DNA from 4 places in the Gordonia sp. DT219 genome. Region 4 is predicted to be linked to each of the others. Evidence: predicted binding sites of a transcription regulator. Region 4 holds the regulator's gene; each other region holds the start of a gene.
The links. The regulator LexA, encoded in region 4, represses DNA repair genes until DNA is damaged. The targets are predictions, from matches to a motif close to CGAACANNTGTTCG.

Region 1 (4,503 bases), on a different contig from region 4:
CCCTCGACGCGCTCGGCGACACCGCCGACGCCGTCGACCTGATCGCCTCCATCCAGCATCTGCGTGATCCGGACGGCTCCTACTGGACGGGTCTCGTCTTCGCCGACGGTAAGCGCTGGCCGGTCGAGAAGAGCTGCTGGACATCGGCGGCGGTGATACTTGCGGCCGATGCGGTGAGCGGCGCGTCGGCGGCCAACGGAATCTTCCGGGACGTGGGCAGCTGGAGCCGACAAAACGAGAACGTGTTCTAGACAGCTGTCCAGTCCTGTGTCTATCATTCGATCATGGATTTCGGGATCGTTCAGTTCACCAGTGACCGGGGACTGAAGCCCCACGTGCTCGCGCCGCTCATCGAGGAGGCGGGCTTCGCGTCGTACTTCGTGCCCGAGCACGGGCACATCCCCACCCGGCGCGACGCCGCGCATCCGCAGACCGGCGACGCCTCGCTGCCCGACGACCGCTACATGCGCACGCTGGATCCGTGGACGTCGCTGGCCGCGGCCGCCGCGGTCACGGAGCGGATTCGGCTGTCCACGGCGGTTGCGCTGCCGGTGCAGTCCGATCCGATCACGCTCGCCAAGACCCTGGCCACCCTCGATCACCTCTCCGATGGGCGGCTGTCTCTCGGTGTCGGATTCGGTTGGAACCTGGACGAATTGGCCGACCACCACGTCCCGCCGAAGCTGCGGCGCACGATGCTGCGCGAATACCTCGAGGCCATGCGGGCGCTGTGGACCGATGAGGAGGCCGAATATCACGGCGACTTCGTCGATTTCGGTCCGAGCTGGGCCTGGCCTAAACCTCAGGCGCATATCCCGACCTTCGTCGGGGCCGCGGGCAACGAGAAGAACTTCCGCTGGATCGCGCGCAGTGCGGACGGCTGGATCACCACACCCGGCGAGGATGATATCGAGGGTTCGGTGGCACTGCTCCAGGAGATCTGGCGTACCGCCGGACGTGACGGCAGCCCGCAGATCGTCGTCCTCGACTTCAAGCCCGTCGAGGAGAAACTCGCAAAGTGGCGCGAGATCGGTGTCACCACAGTGCTTTACGGCCTGCCGGACGACTCGGTGGAGCGTGCCCGCGGCTATCTCGCCAAGCTCGCCGGCAAGCTGGGCCTCGCCCCTGCCGTCGTCTAGGCGGAAGCTGGGCCGAAGCCCTATGAAGTTCTCAACGAACGGTCGCGGTCCCGGCAGGCCGGGTGCGGGGTCAGAAAGGCGTTGTGGGTAGGGCGGTTTCAAGCAGCTGAGTTCAGGCGGTCAGTGTCAGGCGGCCGGTTTCAGGCAGCGCTGTCGAGGTGGAGGGTGCGCCGGTTGTAGGCCGGTAACGGTCGTCGTCGGGGATCGACCGCGGCGGGTGGGATCAGCCACGGATGCCGGTCGAAGCCCATCACAACATCCCACCCACTATCGTGGACGTCGTGGTGGCAGCTGGTGCAGAGCAAGCAGCCGTTGTCGAGGTCGGTGGCCCCACCGTTGATCCAATGCTCGAGGTGGTGCGCTTGGGTGCGCGAGGCGGGCGCACCACACTTGATGCAGCATTTGTCGCGCAGCAGCAACGCTTTTCGTTGTGCCGGGGTGAACAGCCGCTTCTCGCGACCCACGTTCAGCGGCACTTGGTTGTCGTCGACGATGACGACGGTGATCCCCGCATCACAGCCGAGAGTTTTCGCGGTGGCGGGGGTGACCGATCCCATGAACTCGAGTGCGGATAGCTTCGGGGTGTCGGCGGGGATCGTCAACAGCACCCCACCGGTCGGCTTGCAGGACACGGTCTCGTCGGCAAGACCCTTCTGGGCAAGTTCGAGGATGGTTTCGAGAGCATCAGCACGTTTCCGTTCGACCGGCCGCGGATCGTGCGAGCCGTCGGGTTGAGGCTTTGGCGCGGACAGTGCTTCGACGAGGCTGTGGAGTTTCTCCCCGGCGACCGCATCGAGGTTGGCGCGCACGTCGAGGCGTCCGTCGCTGGTTTTGTGGTAGCCGAGTTCGTTGACGGTCTTGTCTTCGGCGGCAGGCGTACCGTCGGTGTCATCGGCAAGAATGTTGCCGAGTTGGTGTGCGCGCTTGCCGATTTCGGCGGGACTCATCCCGGACAGCGCCTGGGCCACGAGGGCGCGGGTGTGGTCGCGGCGTTGCTCGGGGGTGACGGGTTCGCCGGCGCGGGAGGCGATGTGGGTGAGTCCGCGGACGATGGCGTCGGCGTGGTCGAGGGACACCGACCCGTAGGCGCTGTGCTTATGGAGTCCGTCGATGTTGTCGGTGGTGCCGACGCGAACGAGTCGGCCGGCAACAGCGGGCGCGAATCCCATGGAGATCAACAGTTCTCGCACCGATCGGACTTGGGGTGCGGTTATCTTGAGGCGGTCGAATTCGCCGGTCAGGTTCGCCGCGTAGTGATCGAGCATGTTGCGCAACGTGTTCAGTTGCTGCATCGCGGCGAAGGCTTCACGTGAGGTGAGGTCTGGACTGTAAGTACGGTCATCGAGAAGCCCGATAAGGTGCCCGTACAGTTCGGCGGAAAGAGTGGTGGTGTCGTCGATCATGGATTCCCCCCTGGATGATCTTGCGATAAGTCCAGTGTAGCAGAATATTTGTTCGACGCCCAAGTGTTCGACGATTGATTAACAAGTGCGGCAACCAGTTTCGTCCCACCAGTGAACAATTGTCACCGCCGTCGCCGACGGTGACCACGATTGCGTCGACGGCGTCCAGTGTTGCCGAATCTCCGAAACGGTGATGCCTGTTTCGCTACCGAGTGGGTGCGGCCCGTAGGCCGGGCATCACGAATGTCTCGATCTGCCGGCGCACCGACGGCGCATCGTCGGCGTCGACGGTGTCGCCGGGTACGGTTCCAAGGCTGATCAGGATGCGCGCCACCCACTCCGACACCTCCTCGGCGTCGTGGCCGGGATGGACGACGCCGGCGTCGATGGCCGCTTGTACGAAGGGTTTCCAGAACAGGGCGAGGTCGGGGACCAGGCCGCTGACGCCGGCGCCGGCACACGCGGCGAACTCCTCCGGCTCGTCGGTGCGCAGCCGTAGCAGCAGCGTCCCGGGATCGTCATAGGCGCCGCGCCCGATGCGCACGCCGGCCACGAGCTGTTCGGCGAAGTCACCGAGCGCGTCGAGTTCGAGTCGGGCATCGGTCCAGAACGAGTCGGTGAGCCGCACGATCGCCGCGCCGACCATGGCGTGCTTGTCGGGAAAGTGCCGGTACAGCCAGGCGCGTGACACGCCGGCGTCATCGGCGACCTGTGCCATGGTGGCGCCCCGGATGCCGTGCTGCGCCAGCAGTTTCTCGGTGGCGTCGAGCAGCCGGTCGGCAACGTGCGTGGTCGGGGAGTTCATGGCTTCTCACCTTAGCCGCGGATTCGCAGCGGTGGCCGTTGTCACTCGACACGGCTTGGACGTTGTCCGAGGACACTGCTCATCGATACAGTCGAACACCCACGACATCGTCCTTCCACTCGGCCGTGGCCGTGACCACCAGTTGCACGAGGAACATGGAGCGAGCCGGCCCGATGAGACCTATGTTCTGAATGTTGGAGACGAGCGGTCCATATGGAGAATCGAGCGTTCCGAACATGTATGAGGAAGCGGCGTCCGGACCCAGGCCGGCCGATTCGGTCGACACTTGAGACCATCCCGGAGTGCTCTCGGTCATGTCGGCTGCCATTCTGACGAGTTCGGTGGGTGTCGTCTGAATATTGTGCATTACCCAGCCGACAACCGTGGCCTGCGAAGAGAACGGCGGAATGCTGTCACCGGGTGTTTCGTCCCTGGACGATTCTGCAGCGCGAATATCGCACCATACCGGTCCCGGGTTTGTTGTCACAGACTCCATGACCGTCGCACGCCACTTCGGCGGTATGCCGCAGACGCCGAGTCCCGAGACAAGTGGATCGCCAAGAATCTCTGACTGGACCGCGGAGTTGGTCGCCAGGAATTGCGCAAGATTCACTTCAAAGGCTTCCCGGAATCGGATGCGATGAGCTCACGGGACATGAACCATCACATCTACGTACTCGCCAATCGCAGGTAGCGGGTCGGGAACGGGCGTCAACAGCATTGCCCGGATCTCTTCAGCAGTGAGAGGATCGCCCGCCACCGACCGTTCTTTGGTCTGGACCAGCGTCGACAGCAGGGTATTGAAGTTCAGCCCCAAGGGAACTGCGGCAAACTTCGCGACCACACGTTGGTGTTCGCCAAGGGTTCGCAACAAGACTGTCGCCGCATACTCTCCCGCCAGGGTGTATCTGACTTCGACGTCGGACCACAGATAAACTCGCGCGCCGGCGAGTGCTATGAGATCGCCGTTGAGCTTTATCGGACCTCGTCCCAGGAATGCCATGTATCCGTACCACAGGGTGAACCCAAGCGAACCGATAGCGGAAAGTATGATCCGAAAATCAAGATCATCGCAGAATAGGAGATGTCCGACGCACCCGCATAGCATCATTCCGAAAGAAATGGTCATCCATAGGTTAACATTCGCAAAGAATTG
Region 2 (4,503 bases), on a different contig from region 4:
GGCCAGGGTGGTGTCGGCGCTGAACCAGCACACCATCGCGTCGATGTCGCGTGCGACGTAGGGCCGATTGTTCGGGCGGGCCAGCATGTCCCCGCGCACGATGTCGATGTCGTCGGCCAGTTCCACCGAGCACGCCATCGAGGCGAACGCCTCGTCGACCTCGGTGCCGCCAGGCCCCCAGATCCCGGTGATCGTGGTGGTGAAACCACCGGGCAGCACGACCACCTCGTCGCCGCGGGCGAAGACACCGCCGGCCACCGTTCCGGCGTACGCGCGATGATCGGCGCCGTCGCCGCGTTGCGGCCGGATCACGAACTGCACCGGCAGCCGCGCATCGATGAGATTGCGGTCGGAGGCGATGTGCACGTTCTCGAGATGACCGAGCAGGGTGCGGCCGGAATACCACGCCATCGCCGGTGAGGCGTCGACGACGTTGTCGCCGCGCAGGGCCGAGATCGGGATGAAGGTGATCTCGCCGACGGTGAGCTTCGACGCGAAATCGGTGAACTCCGCGCAGATCTCGGCGAATCGCCGTTCCGAGAAGTCGACGAGGTCCATCTTGTTGACGCAGACCGTCAGGTGTGGGATGCCCAGCAGCGACGCCAGGAAGGCGTGTCGCCGTGTCTGCTCCAGCACGCCTTTGCGGGCGTCGATCAGGATGATCGCCAGATCTGCGGTGGATGCACCGGTCACCATGTTGCGCGTGTACTGCACGTGCCCCGGCGTATCGGCGATGATGAATTTCCTTCTCGGCGTGGAGAAGTAACGGTAGGCCACGTCGATGGTGATGCGCTGCTCACGTTCGGCGCGCAGGCCGTCGGTGAGCAGCGCCAGGTCGGCGAATTCGTCACCGCGTGCGGCGCTGGTGCGTTCGATCGATTCGAGCTGGTCGGAGAAGATCGACTTGGCGTCATACAGCAGCAGGCCGATGAGCGTCGACTTGCCGTCGTCGACCGATCCCGCGGTGGCCAGCCGTAGCAATTCGCCTGCCGCACCCGGTGTCTGGATGTCGCCGGCGGTCACGGGGACTGCATTCATCAGAAGTAGCCTTCTTTCTTGCGGTCTTCCATGCCCGCCTCGGAGATGCGGTCGTCGGCGCGGGTCGCGCCGCGTTCGGTCACGCGGGTGGTGGCCACCTCCTCGATCACCTTCGCGACGGTGTCGGCGTCGCTGCGCACGCATCCGGTGCAGGTGGCATCCCCGACCGTCCGGAATCGCACCCGCTCGGTGTGCGCACTCTCCCCGGGTGCACGCACGAGAAATCGGGTGTCGGCCAACAGCATTCCGTCACGGGCGATCACCGGACGGTCGTGTGCGTAGTAGATCGGGGGTAATTCGATGTGCTGCGCGGCGATGTACTGCCAGATGTCGAGTTCGGTCCAGTTGCTGAGCGGGAACACCCGGATGTGCTCGCCCTTGTGGTGCCTGCCGTTGTAGAGGTGCCACAGTTCCGGCCGCTGTGCGCGCGGATCCCAGGCGCCGAACTCGTCGCGGAAGCTGAAGATCCGTTCCTTGGCGCGCGCCTTCTCCTCGTCGCGCCGGGCGCCGCCGAACACCGCGTCGAAGCGGTTCTCGGTGATCCCGCGCAGTAATGCGGTGGTCTGCAACCGGTTTCGACTCGCTCCCGGACCCGTCTGCTCGACCACGCGCCCGGCGTCGATGTCGTCCTGGACCGAACTGACCACCAGCCGCGCCCCGGTTCGCGCGGCAACCCGGTCACGGAAGTCGATCACCTCGTCGAAGTTGTGTCCGGTGTCGACGTGCATGAGCGGGAACGGAACCGGCGCCGGCCAGAACGCGCGGCGGGCGAGATGGAACATCACCACCGAGTCCTTGCCGCCCGAGAACAGCAGCACCGGCCGCTCGAAGGTCGCGGCCACCTCCCGGAAGATATGGACCGACTCGGCCTCGAGCGCATCGAGGTGACCCAGTTCGTAATGCCCCCTCGACACATCGTGTCCACGTGCGGGGATTTCCGCGGATGACGCTGTCACTCTGCGCTCCTTGACATGTCGAATAGTCGACACCGAGTATTGACTATGTGACGGACACGGTAAGCGAGTCGAACGGCCAGGGTCAACAACCGATGCGGTCACCGTCACCGCCCACCGCACGCGTCGTGCAGGTCATCGAGGCCCTCTGCGCCGACGAGCACCCACTGACCCTTGCCGACATTGTCCGCCGGACCGGCCATTCCCGCGCGACGGCACACGCCGTCGTCACCGAACTCTGCAATCGTGAATGGGTGATGCGCCTGCCCGACGGCACATACACGACCGGATCCCGGCTGATCGGTCTCGCCGCAGGAATCACACGCGCCGATCACCTCACCCGCCGCGCACGCCCGACGCTCGATGCCCTCGCCGGCGAACTCGGCGTCGACTGCTTTGTGGCGCGGCGCGTCGGCGACGAGATCGTCATCGTCGATCACCGACCCCGCCCTGATCACACCGGCGCCGACGGGACGGCAGCCGGCTCGGCCCTGCCCCTACGGCCGCCGGTCTGCCGAGAATTCATCGCCTGGGAGCCTGCCGAGGTGCGTGCGGAGTGGATTGCGCAGGCCCCGGTCGCGCTACGCACCCGACTGGGCCTCGCCCTCGACGCCGTCCGCGAGCGCGGGGCATCCATCGAGCGGATGACCGACGACCACGTCGCCGTCCTGACCGCACTGAACTCGTTGGAACGGACGGCTGTGCCGCAGGGTGTGCGATCCCAGGTCGGCGAGTTGCTCGGGCATCTGACGGCCATCGACTACCTGCCCGCCGAGCTGGCCGCGGCCGCCGGTGAGCGGGTGGCGGTGGTGACCGTGGGCGCGCCCGTTCTCGACGCCTCGGGCTCCGTGGTGGCCTCGGTGGTGAGTTGCCCCAACCGTTCGATCGCCGTGCCCGAGCTGGACCGCATCGTCGCCGCGACGCGAGCGGCCGCCGAGCAGTTGGGCGCAGCACCGGGAACCCAGCGCGCGAGCGCTTCACGAAACGGGTAGCTGCACTGCCATGCCAGCGCGCTAGCACAGCCCTCCGACAGAAACGAACGCCCATTCATACCTCGAAACGTGTTGTCCACAAGCGGCATTCGATCCACAGAATGCGCAGATTCGGGTGCCATTGTCGGCGCATGCGTGTAGGATGGAGACATCGCATCGATCGCCAAGGGGGGCACCATGATCGCCGACGTCACCGTCGAAAGCACTGACACCGCAGCCATTCTGGCCGGCATTGTCGACCAGCTGGCCGAACTCCGCACCCGCCCCGACATGACCGGGCCGCAAGCACACGCCGCACTGCAACAGATCCTGCTGATCCGCAACCTCGCCGACCATCATGCAGCCGCGTTCACCGGTGAACTCGACCGCCTGGGTGTCGCCGACGGCCACGGGCGCCGCCTGCGGGAACTGCTGGTCGTGATGGGGTGCGCGCCCGCCGTCGCCGCCCGGTTCGTACGGATCGGCACCGCCACCGACATCGACCCACTGCGACGCCACGCGGCCGATGGTTCGATCTCGTCCGAACACGCCGACGCGATCGTGCGGGGCCTGTCGCACATCGAAACCCGATCGGTCGAACCAGTCGAACCAGAAATGCGGTTGGCGCAGTTGATGTCACTGATGTCGTGGTCGTCGGCGGGCATGACGCCGGCCCAGATCACCGATCACGCCCGCACCATCGCCAACGAACTCGCCGCCGACACCGACGATGGCAAACCTGCCGCCGAAGACAAAGCCATCAACGAACTCGGCTACCACAAAACCGATGACGGCCGCCTCGACGTGCGCGCCAACCTCGATGCCGTCGCCGGGGAGAAACTGCACAGCCTGGTCGAATCACTATCCGCGCCGAAACCTCAGCCCGACGGTTCGCACGATCCGCGGTCGGCCGATCGCAAGCGTGCCGATGCTCTCGAGACGATCCTCGAGCTTGCCGAGAAGGGTCTCGCCGACGAGACCGTGTCGTGCAAACCCACCGGCGGCGTCCTGTTGACGATTCCTGCCGATGCCCCGAAACTGTCCGCACTCGAGTTCATGGGCTCGGTGACACCTGCGACCGCGAAAACGTTGGGTTGTGATGCCGCGGTCACCGTCGTCATCGTCGACGGCGAACAGGTGCCGTTGAACGTCGGACGCGAGAAGCGGTTGTTCACGCCGTCGCAACGAAAAGCGCTGCTGCTCAGGGATAAATGCTGCGTGAAGTGCGGTGCACCCGCATCGCGCACCCAGGCACACCACCTCGTGTCGTGGGCTGATGGTGGCGCTACCGACCTCGACAACGGGTGCCTCCTCTGCACCGCCTGCCACCACGACGTCCACGACAGAGCCGGCGCCGGGAGCGAAGCGAGCGGGCCGAATGATCACTGGGATGTGGTGATGGGATTCGACCGGCATCCGTGGCTGATACCACCCGCCACCATCGACCCCAAACGACGACCACTCCCCGCCTACAACCGGCGCACCCTACGACTCGACAACGCGGCCTGACACCAGCTGCCTGAAACCAGCTACCTGTTCGT
Region 3 (4,503 bases), on a different contig from region 4:
GCGCAGAACCTGCGCCCACGGACACACCGGCCCGATCCGTTCAACGCCGCCGATTGCGTCCGCTGGCGGGAAGACTCACTGCACCAGATTGCCGCGCTCGCACCGAAGATCGTCATCTTCTCGTCCCTGTCGACCTACGTCCCCGACTATGACGAGTCGGCGCAGGCGTGGGACGACACGCTTGCGGTGCTGCGCGGCACCGGTGCGCGCCTGGTCTATATCGCCGACACCCCGTATCCGAACTTCCAGATCGCCGACTGCATGTCGGGTGCGCTGGACGACTGGACGCGCTGCAACTTTCGGCTCGACGATGTGGTCCGCCACGAACCGATCCTCACCGAGCAGGCACGCGGGCGTGACCGTGACATCGTCACCCTGAGCGTGAACAGCCTTCTCTGCGACGGCGATACGTGCGTGCCGGCGCGTAACAAGATCCTCTTCTACCGGGACGAGTCGCATCTGACCGCGACCGCGGCGAAGGTCCTCGAACCGGAATTGACCCGGCAACTGGATCGTCGGCGCTTCGACTACAACGCCCGGTAGGGCGTCACTATGGAATTATCAAGGTACACAGCTACTTCCGTAGAAGTATGGTCAGGAGGCGGGTGTGATCAGGCGGCGAGTGTCAGGCGGCGGTTGTCAGGCGGCGCTGTCGAGGCGTAGGGTGCGCCGGTTGTAGGCCGGTAACGGTCGTCGTTTGGGGTCGACCGCGGCGGGTGGGATGAGCCACGGGTGACGATCGAAGCCGATGATCACGTCCCACCCACTATCGTGGACGTCGTGGTGGCAGCTGGTGCACAGGAGGCATCCGTTGTCGAGGTCGGTGGGGCCACCGTCAGCCCAATGCCGCAAATGGTGCGCCTGCGTGCGCGAGGCGGGCGCGCCGCACTTGATGCAGCATTTGTCCCGGAGTAGCAACGCTTTTCGCTGTGCCGGGGTGAACAGCCGCTTTTCGCGTCCGACGTTCAACGGCACTTCGTCGTCGTCGACGATGACCACGGTGACTCCGGCATCACAGCCCAGTGTTTTCGCGGTGGCGGGCGTGACCGATCCCATGAACTCGAGTGCGGAAAGCTTCGGTGTGTCGGCGGGGATCGTCAACAGCACCCCACCGGTCGGCTTGCAGGACACGGTCTCGTCGGCAAGACCCTTCTGGGCAAGTTCGAGGATGGTTTCGAGAGCATCAGCACGTTTCCGTTCGACCGGCCGCGGATCGTGCGAGCCGTCGGGTTGAGGCTTTGGCGCGGACAGTGTTTCGACGAGGCTGTGGAGTTTCTCCCCGGCGACCGCATCGAGATTCGCGCGCACGTCGAGCCGGCCGTCGCTGGTCTTGTGGTAGCCGAGTTCGTTGACGGTCTTGTCTTCGGCGGCAGGCGTACCGCCGGTGTCATCGGCAAGAATGTTGCCGAGTTGGTGTGCGTGCTTGCCGATTTCGGCGGGACTCATCCCGGACAGTGCTTGGGAGACGAGGGCGCGGGTGTGGTCGCGGCGTTGCTCGGGGGTGACGGGTTCGCCGGCGCGGGAGGCGATGTGGGTGAGTCCGCGGACGATGGCGTCGGCGTGGTCGAGGGACACTGACCCGTAGGCGCTGTGCTTATGGAGTCCGTCGATGTTGTCGGTGGTGCCGATGCGAACGAGCCGGCCCGCGACGGCCGGGGCGAATCCCATGGAGATCAACAGTTCTCGCACCGATCGGCCTTGGGGTGCGGTCATGTTGAGGCGGTCGAACTCGCCGGTCAGTTTCGCCGCGTAGTGATCGAGCATGTTGCGCAACGTGTTCAGTTGCTGCATCGCGGCGAACGCTTCACGTGAGGTGAGGTCTGGACTGTAAGCACGGTCGTCGAGTTGGGCGATGAGGTGCCCGTACAGTTCGGCGGAAAGAGTGGTGGCGTCGATCATGGATTCCCCCCTGGATGATCTTGCGATAAGTCCAGTGTAGCAGAAAATTTGTTCGACGCGCAAGTGTTCGACGAGTTATTAGCAAGGGCGACAAACACTTTCGTCACTTCAGTGAACAGATATCGCAAATCCTCGCGGACAGCGCTCGCCGCTACCGGAGTCCCAAGCCGGCGACGCCGGCACGGAAGGCGGCGGTACTTGCCGGAGTCGAGTTGAAGCGCCAGTCGCGTTCTTTGTCCATCTGGAACCAGACGAAACCTTCGACGCGTGACTGACTTTGGATGAGGGTGAAGAAGTCTCGAATCCAGCCGGCCTTGTCCTCGGGGGAGGGGCCGTCGGCGGAGGCGACCTCGGTGACGAGGATGGGGTGTGTGCCGTCGATCTCGCGCAGCGCGTCGAGGCTCGGCGCAAAGAGGTCGGTCGCCGCCTGCCAGTGGTGGCCGGGCTGCTCGCCCCAGTTGTATCCGTCCAGCCCGAGTACGTCGACGAGGTCGGAACCGGGATAGGCATCGGCGAACGGATTGGTACCGGGAGTGAGAACGTTTGGCGCCCAGACGAACTGCACCGAAGGTATGCGGGCCTCGTGCATGACCGAGTGCATCCGCGCCCAGGCGGCGCGATAGTCGGCGGCCGTGTTGCCGTTGACGCCGATCGACCACGGATACCAGGTGCCGTTCATCTCCTGCGCGAACCGCAACAGCACCGGTTTGCCCCACGACGCGAGACCGTCTGCCCAGCTGGCGAATTGGGTGTCGAACGCACCCGCGGCGATGCGCGCGAGGGAGTGGTCGGGCTGGTCGACGCCGCCGTCGGGTCGCCACGGCTCCAGGGTGAGCAGTGGTGTCGCGCCGGTGGTGGCGATCGCGTCGAGTTCTGCGGTCGGCACCGGGTCGCCGATCGCGGCAAAGCGGTGCACGTATTTCGGGGGCGCGCCGGCCATGGTGGCGAGTTGCTGCAGCGGTGAACGGGTCGAGCCCGCGGCGGGCAGCACCGACGGGATGAACGCACCCCACGGTCGTAGTGCCGGTGGCGGCGTCGCCGGTGCGGGTGTCACCTGCCGGTCCGACGCGCATGCGGCCACCAATCCGACCGTGCCGAGCGTCCCGAGCCGCAGGACATCACGTCGTCGGATGCCGCGCGACAGCGAGCGCGGCGGTCGGTCAGGCGAGTCCACCCGGTCATGCTATTCGGCGGTCGGCCTGTCGTCGGTTTGCCTGCGCGTCAAACGTCGTTGCGGGTGGGCGCTCGTCGATACGCGCGGGTACACGCCCAGAAGGCGATCCAGAGGGCGACGAGCGACAGCAGATCCGCCTCGGTGATCCCATGCCGGTCGGTGATGCGGATCATCGTCGACCCTTCCAGCGGCTTGTTCCAGATCACCCACGCAATACCGACGACGATGAGTACCAATGCCGCCCGGCCGCTCGGCCGGAGCAGTGTCCACAGCCCGCATGCGAAGAGCAGATTCAGCAAGACGAGGGCGTGGAACAGATCGGGTGCGCGCATGGTGGACAAGTTTGTCCGGTGAGGGCGTTGGGGCACACCATTGGACGAGAATCTCGGAGATTCGTGCTTGATCGGGCGTCCGTCAACTATGGTTCTGACACCCGTAGTGCCGGAACAGTCCGGCCGAGGAGTGCAATGAAGCGCATCGTCGCGGTCGCCGCCTTCGCAGTATTGCTCGTGCCGATTGCCGGCTGTGCGTCGCACACCCAGCGGTCGCCGTCATCACCAAGGTCGACGGTCACCGAGTACGTCGCCCCCTCATCGCCGACGACGAGCAGTGCGGCACCCGTCACGCCGCCGCCGACCACTCCTGCCGCGACGACTACCGAGGCACTACCTGTCGTCACCGAGGGCGCCCTGTGCGCTTCGCGCGGTGCCGTCGCGGTGTTTGCTGATGGCGCCGCCGCCTACTGCGCGCGTCTGCAGGGCACGGACGGCGGAGCGTGGTCTCGCGACCCGGATCTGGCCCCGAATCCTGCGCTGTCGCAGGCACAGACGCCGTCGGCACCTGGCCTCGGCGATTCCTGCATCGGTGCGGACATCGGACGCACCGCCACCGACGCGAACGGCACCGCCATCGTGTGCGACAACTATCAATGGGTTCCCAACACCGGCCAGACCCCGCGACACCCGTGGGCCGACGATCAGCGCGAGTGGACGGATTGCCTGCAAACGCATTCCGCAGACGAATGCCGCGAGATCCTCGGAACCAACTGAGCCGAGGCGATCGATCCGATCTGCTCGGCGATAGGTCGGCGATAGGACTGTCCCGGTTCCCACCATTGCCTTCCCGCCCGGCACGTGTCACTGTCGCTGGCACATAGCGCCAACACCGAGGAGTGTCATGACCAGTACGCCCGACGACCCCGGCCGCCCACCGAATCCGGATGAGGATCCGCAGAATCCGGGGTATGCGCCGCCGGGCGGCGGATACGTTCCCCCGCAGGGCTGGCAGGGCCCGCCGCCGAACGCGGTTCCCGGGTACGCCCCGCCACCGCCGCAACTCGAGATCGGCGTCGCCCTGACCTACGGCTGGAACAAGTACAAGGCCAACGCAGGCAACTGGATTCTGTTCACGCTCATCACTTTTGTCGTCGT
Region 4 (4,503 bases):
GATACGGGAAGACAACCCGCACGCCGGGCGAGAACTGGGCGGGCGTGAACTGGGCGGGACGCCGGTTGTCGGCGGCAAGGCCTACGGTCCGGTGGTGCGGCCGGGCCGACGGATGACCGTCGAGGCCACCGAGGTGGCGCCGCCACCGGTTTCGGAGGCGGAGCGCGATGCCGAACTCTCCCGCTTCGTCGCCGCCGCCGGGGTGGTGGCGGCCCGTTTGCGCGAGCGTGCCTCACACGCGTCCGGGGCCGCCGCCGAGGTCCTGATCGCCACGGCCGGACTCGCCGAGGACCGCGGCTGGATCGGTGCGGTGTCGAAGCTGATCGGCACGGGCACGCCCGCGCCCGCCGCCGCCGTCGCCGCAACCGAGCAGTTCGCGGCGATGTTCACCAAACTCGGCGGACTGATGGCCGAACGCGTCACCGACCTCAACGATGTGCGTGACCGCGTCGTCGCCGAGGTGCTCGGGCAGCCCGAACCGGGGGTCCCGGTGCCCGACGAACCGTCGGTCCTCTTCGCCGACGACCTCGCGCCCGCCGACACCGCCGGCCTGGACCCGGAGTTGATCACCGCGCTGGCGACCCGACTGGGCGGACCGACCAGTCACACCGCGATCATCGCCCGGCAACTCGGGATTCCGTGTGTGGTGGCTGTTGCCGAACTCGACGTCGTCTCCGCGGGTACCGCGGTGCTGGTCGACGGGGCCGCGGGAACGATTGTGGTGGAACCGGATCCGGACCGAGCGCGAGCCGATGTGGAGCAGAGCCGCCGGGAGGTGGAGGCGATTGCGGGCTGGACCGGGCCTGGTCACACCGCCGACGGCCACGAGGTCGCGATCTTGGCGAATGTCGCCGATGGCGTCTCGGCCCGTGCGGCCACCGCGTCCCCGGTAGAAGGAGTCGGGTTGTTCCGTACCGAACTGGCCTTCCTCGATCGCCCGGACGAACCGTCCCTCGACGAACAGGCGGCACTCTACCGGGAGGTCATCGAGGCCTTCGGAGGCAAGAAGATGGTGATCCGCACCCTGGATGCGGGGTCGGACAAGCCGCTGAAATTCGTCGACCACGGGACCGAGGCGAATCCCGCACTCGGTGTGCGCGGCAACCGCATCGCGGCGACACACCCCGAGATCCGGGCCGGACAACTCGATGCGATCGCGCGCGCCGCCGAGGAAACCGGCAGCACGCCATGGGTGATGGCGCCGATGATCGCCTCGGCCCCCGAGGCGGCCGAATTCGCCGCGCAAGTGCGCCGACGGGGTCTGGTGGCCGGAGTGATGATCGAGATCCCGTCGGCAGCGATCCTTGCGCCGGCGATTGTGGCCGAGGTGGACTTCGTCTCGATCGGCACCAACGACCTGACGCAATACACGATGGCTGCCGACCGGATGTCGGCCGAGCTCGCCGAGTTGACCGATCCGTGGCAGCCGTCGGTCCTCGCTCTCATCGCGATGGTCGCCGAGGCGGGTTCGCGCACCGGCACCCCGGTGGGCGTGTGCGGTGAGGCGGCGGCCGATCCGCTGCTCGCCTGTGTCCTCGTCGGACTCGGGGTCACGTCGTTGTCGAGTGCACCCGCCGCCGCGGCCGCGGTGGGCGCGAAACTCGCCGAGGTCGACCTCGATCGATGCCGCGCCGCGGCCACGGCGGCGGTGGCCACCGCTGCACCGGGTGCGGCTCGCGCCGCGGCCCGCGAGGCGTTGCGTTGTTAACTGCGCGGTGTGAGAAACGTGGTTGACACACCGCGCAGCTGATCAGCGCCTGCGCTCAGATCCGGCGCATGACGGTGACGACCTTGCCGAGGATGGCGGCCTCGTCACCGGGGATCGGCTCGAACAACTCGTTGTGCGGCATCAGCCAGACGTGGCCGTCCTTGCGCTTGAACGTCTTGACCGTTGCCTCGCCTTCGATCATGGCGGCGACGATGTCACCGTTGTCGGCCACGTTCTGCTGGCGCACGACCACCCAGTCGCCGTCGCAGATCGCGGCGTCGACCATCGACTCGCCGACCACCCGCAGCATGAAGAGGGAACCTTCACCGACGAGTTCGCGAGGCAGGGGGAAGACGTCTTCGACGGCCTCCTCGGCCAGGATCGGGCCGCCCGCCGCGATGCGGCCGAGCACCGGGACAAAGGTCGGGGTGGGCAGGTTCTCCGAGTTCGGATTGTCATCGGTGGGCGTCGGGTCGGCGTCGCGCACGTTGACCGCGCGCGGCCGGTTGGCGTCGCGCTTGAGCAGTCCCTTGCGTTCCAGCGTGCGTAATTGATGCGCGACCGACGAGGTCGAGGCGAGCCCGACGGCATCACCGATCTCGCGGATGCTCGGCGGATATCCCCGCTCGCGAACCGATTTGCGGATGACGTCGAGCACTCCCTGCTGACGTGGCGTGAGTGGTGCCTCGAAACCCCTCGGCACGATGGGCCGCCGCGGGGCGGCCGCCGCGTCATCAACCTGCGGTGTCGTCGCCGTCGCGGCGTCATCGGTGCTCGACTCTGTGGTGGCCGACTCCGGATCGGCCGCCTCGGCCGGCCGCGACGAACGGTCCTTCTTCTCACTCATCGGGATTCGAGTCCTTTCGATCGGGTGCGTGCCACCCCGGCCGTGGGCCGGTAGGTGACGTGCACACCTGTCGCGGGCCTGTGGTCGAGCTGATCACCGGTCAGAATAGCCGAGGTTTCGGACATCCTCAAACGTCTGTTCGACGTGTTGTGGAGAAATTGTCGGAGCGGGGTGGTACAACTCGAACATCCGTTCATCGAATGTGTGATCGAGACAGGAAGAGACCATGCATAGCACCCTTTTGTCGACCGACCAGACCCGCGTCGGCCGGACCCGCACCGACCAGACCTTCACCGGCCAGACCCGCGCCGGCGCGACCAACCCGGTTCCGCGCGCCCGTCCCCGCGAACAGCGGCCGCTCGATCCTCGCCGCGCCCCCCGGCGTTCCTCGGCCGTGAGTCGTCCCGCCGACCGGCGGCCGATCCGCCCGGTCTCCCGGCGGATACCGGGCGCCGACGGCACCTGGTGCACGTCACCGGCCGGATCACATCACCTGGCCGGAACGGGTGATCCGGGTGGCCACAGGTCTCGCCGGACCGGCGCACTGGTGGCCGTGCTGACCGGCGTGGCACTGGCGCTACTGGTGTGGCTGGTCGCCGTCGCCGGTTCGGACTATCAGGAATCGGCCCAGCGGGGGTCGGCACGGCCGGCGCCGATCGCCACCCAGGTGGTCCATGTGCGCGCCGGGGAATCGCTGAACGCCATCGCGGCGCGGGTGGCGCCCGACATGCCCCGGCAGTCGGTGATCGAGAAGATCGTCGAACTCAACGACATGTCCGGCAGTGCCGTGCAGGCAGGGCAGTCGCTGCTCGCGCCGGCCTACCGGTGACGCGAGAAGTCGGTGCGGTGGCGGGCGGTATCCTCGGTGCATGCGCTGCCCGTTCTGCAGGAATGACGACACCAAGGTCATCGACTCCCGTGTCGCCGATGAAGGACAGGCCATCCGCCGGCGCCGCTCATGCAGTGCCTGCGGCCGCCGTTTCTCGACTGTGGAGACCGCCGTGCTCGCGGTGGTCAAGCGCAACGGCGTGACCGAGCCGTTCAGTCGCGAGAAGGTGATGCGCGGGGTGCGCCGCGCGTGTCAGGGCCGGCAGGTCGACGAAGACGATCTCGCCCAGCTCGCCCAGCAGGTCGAGGAGACGGTGCGGGCCTCCGGAGCTGCCGAGATTCCCAGCAACGAGGTCGGGCTGGCGATCCTGCAACCGCTGCGCGACCTCGACGAAGTGGCATATCTGCGCTTCGCGTCGGTTTATCGTTCCTTCGATTCGCTCGAGGACTTCCAGCGCGAGATCGACGACCTGCAGGGCAACCTCACCCATGGCCGCTCCGAATCCGCCGGCGGGGTCGTCTCAGCCGAGCCGGTCCAGGGCTCGTAGCGCCCTCTTCTCCGAGATCGGATATCGGGTTCCGAGGCGCTGGGCGAACAAACTCACGCGCAATTCCTCGACCATCCAATGCGCCTGCTCGTTGACGGCATCGCGACGCGCATCACCCACTTCGGCGAGGCGCTGATTCCACCGCTCGACCACGCGGTCGAGTACAGCCATCCCGTCGCGATCACGCACGGCCGACCCCGGGAGCTGCTCCAGCCGTTCCCGCGCCCCCCGCAGATATCGGGGAAGATCGGCGAGATGCGTGCGCGGCGTCGCCACCACGAAGCCGTCGAATACCAGGTCATCGAGTTGTTCGGCGACATCATCGGCAGCGAGTTGACCGGAGTGCTCGTCGATCACGCCCCGCAGGGTCACGACCTCACGGAGCGCCTCGACGGCGAGCGACAGGTACTCCGGGGCCGCCACGACGACGCGCGGTCGCAGGTCGTCGACGAGTGCCGAGAACGCGGCAGGGGTGCGCACGGTGTTCGCCGCCTCGACGTCGAGCAGATCGCGAACCGCACGCCGGGTGCAATCGGTGAAGAGCCCGGCGGGCTCCCGGTAGGGGCTCTGAC

Region 1: a site for LexA is predicted at 2,584-2,597, ahead of ACPXB3_RS14395 (DUF222 domain-containing protein). Genes of this name have one in related genera too.
Region 2: a site for LexA is predicted at 3,028-3,041, ahead of ACPXB3_RS14700 (DUF222 domain-containing protein). Genes of this name have one in related genera too.
Region 3: a site for LexA is predicted at 1,941-1,954, ahead of ACPXB3_RS12660 (DUF222 domain-containing protein). Genes of this name have one in related genera too.

Annotation. Positions count from the first base shown of each region.
Region 1 covers NZ_JBNCNR010000011.1:80,151-84,653, forward strand. Annotated here, with positions in the region: gene ACPXB3_RS14385 (prenyltransferase) at 1-251, shown strand, start outside; gene ACPXB3_RS14390 (LLM class F420-dependent oxidoreductase) at 285-1,139, shown strand; gene ACPXB3_RS14395 (DUF222 domain-containing protein) at 1,280-2,542, opposite strand; gene ACPXB3_RS14400 (TetR/AcrR family transcriptional regulator) at 2,748-3,347, opposite strand; gene ACPXB3_RS14405 (hypothetical protein) at 3,427-3,960, opposite strand; gene ACPXB3_RS14410 (hypothetical protein) at 3,994-4,503, opposite strand, start outside.
Region 2 covers NZ_JBNCNR010000011.1:137,937-142,439, reverse strand. Annotated here, with positions in the region: gene cysC (adenylyl-sulfate kinase) at 1-1,038, opposite strand, end outside; gene cysD (sulfate adenylyltransferase subunit CysD) at 1,038-1,994, opposite strand; gene ACPXB3_RS14705 (helix-turn-helix domain-containing protein) at 2,087-2,983, shown strand; gene ACPXB3_RS14700 (DUF222 domain-containing protein) at 3,161-4,471, shown strand.
Region 3 covers NZ_JBNCNR010000009.1:22,514-27,016, reverse strand. Annotated here, with positions in the region: gene ACPXB3_RS12665 (acyltransferase family protein) at 1-543, shown strand, start outside; gene ACPXB3_RS12660 (DUF222 domain-containing protein) at 640-1,899, opposite strand; gene ACPXB3_RS12655 (glycoside hydrolase family 26 protein) at 2,051-3,073, opposite strand; gene ACPXB3_RS12650 (hypothetical protein) at 3,121-3,405, opposite strand; gene ACPXB3_RS12645 (hypothetical protein) at 3,541-4,122, shown strand; gene ACPXB3_RS12640 (hypothetical protein) at 4,250-4,503, shown strand, end outside.
Region 4 covers NZ_JBNCNR010000001.1:318,588-323,090, forward strand. Annotated here, with positions in the region: gene ACPXB3_RS01590 (phosphoenolpyruvate--protein phosphotransferase) at 1-1,708, shown strand, start outside; gene lexA (transcriptional repressor LexA) at 1,764-2,414, opposite strand; gene ACPXB3_RS01600 (LysM peptidoglycan-binding domain-containing protein) at 2,782-3,384, shown strand; gene nrdR (transcriptional regulator NrdR) at 3,425-3,931, shown strand; gene hrpA (ATP-dependent RNA helicase HrpA) at 3,905-4,503, opposite strand, start outside.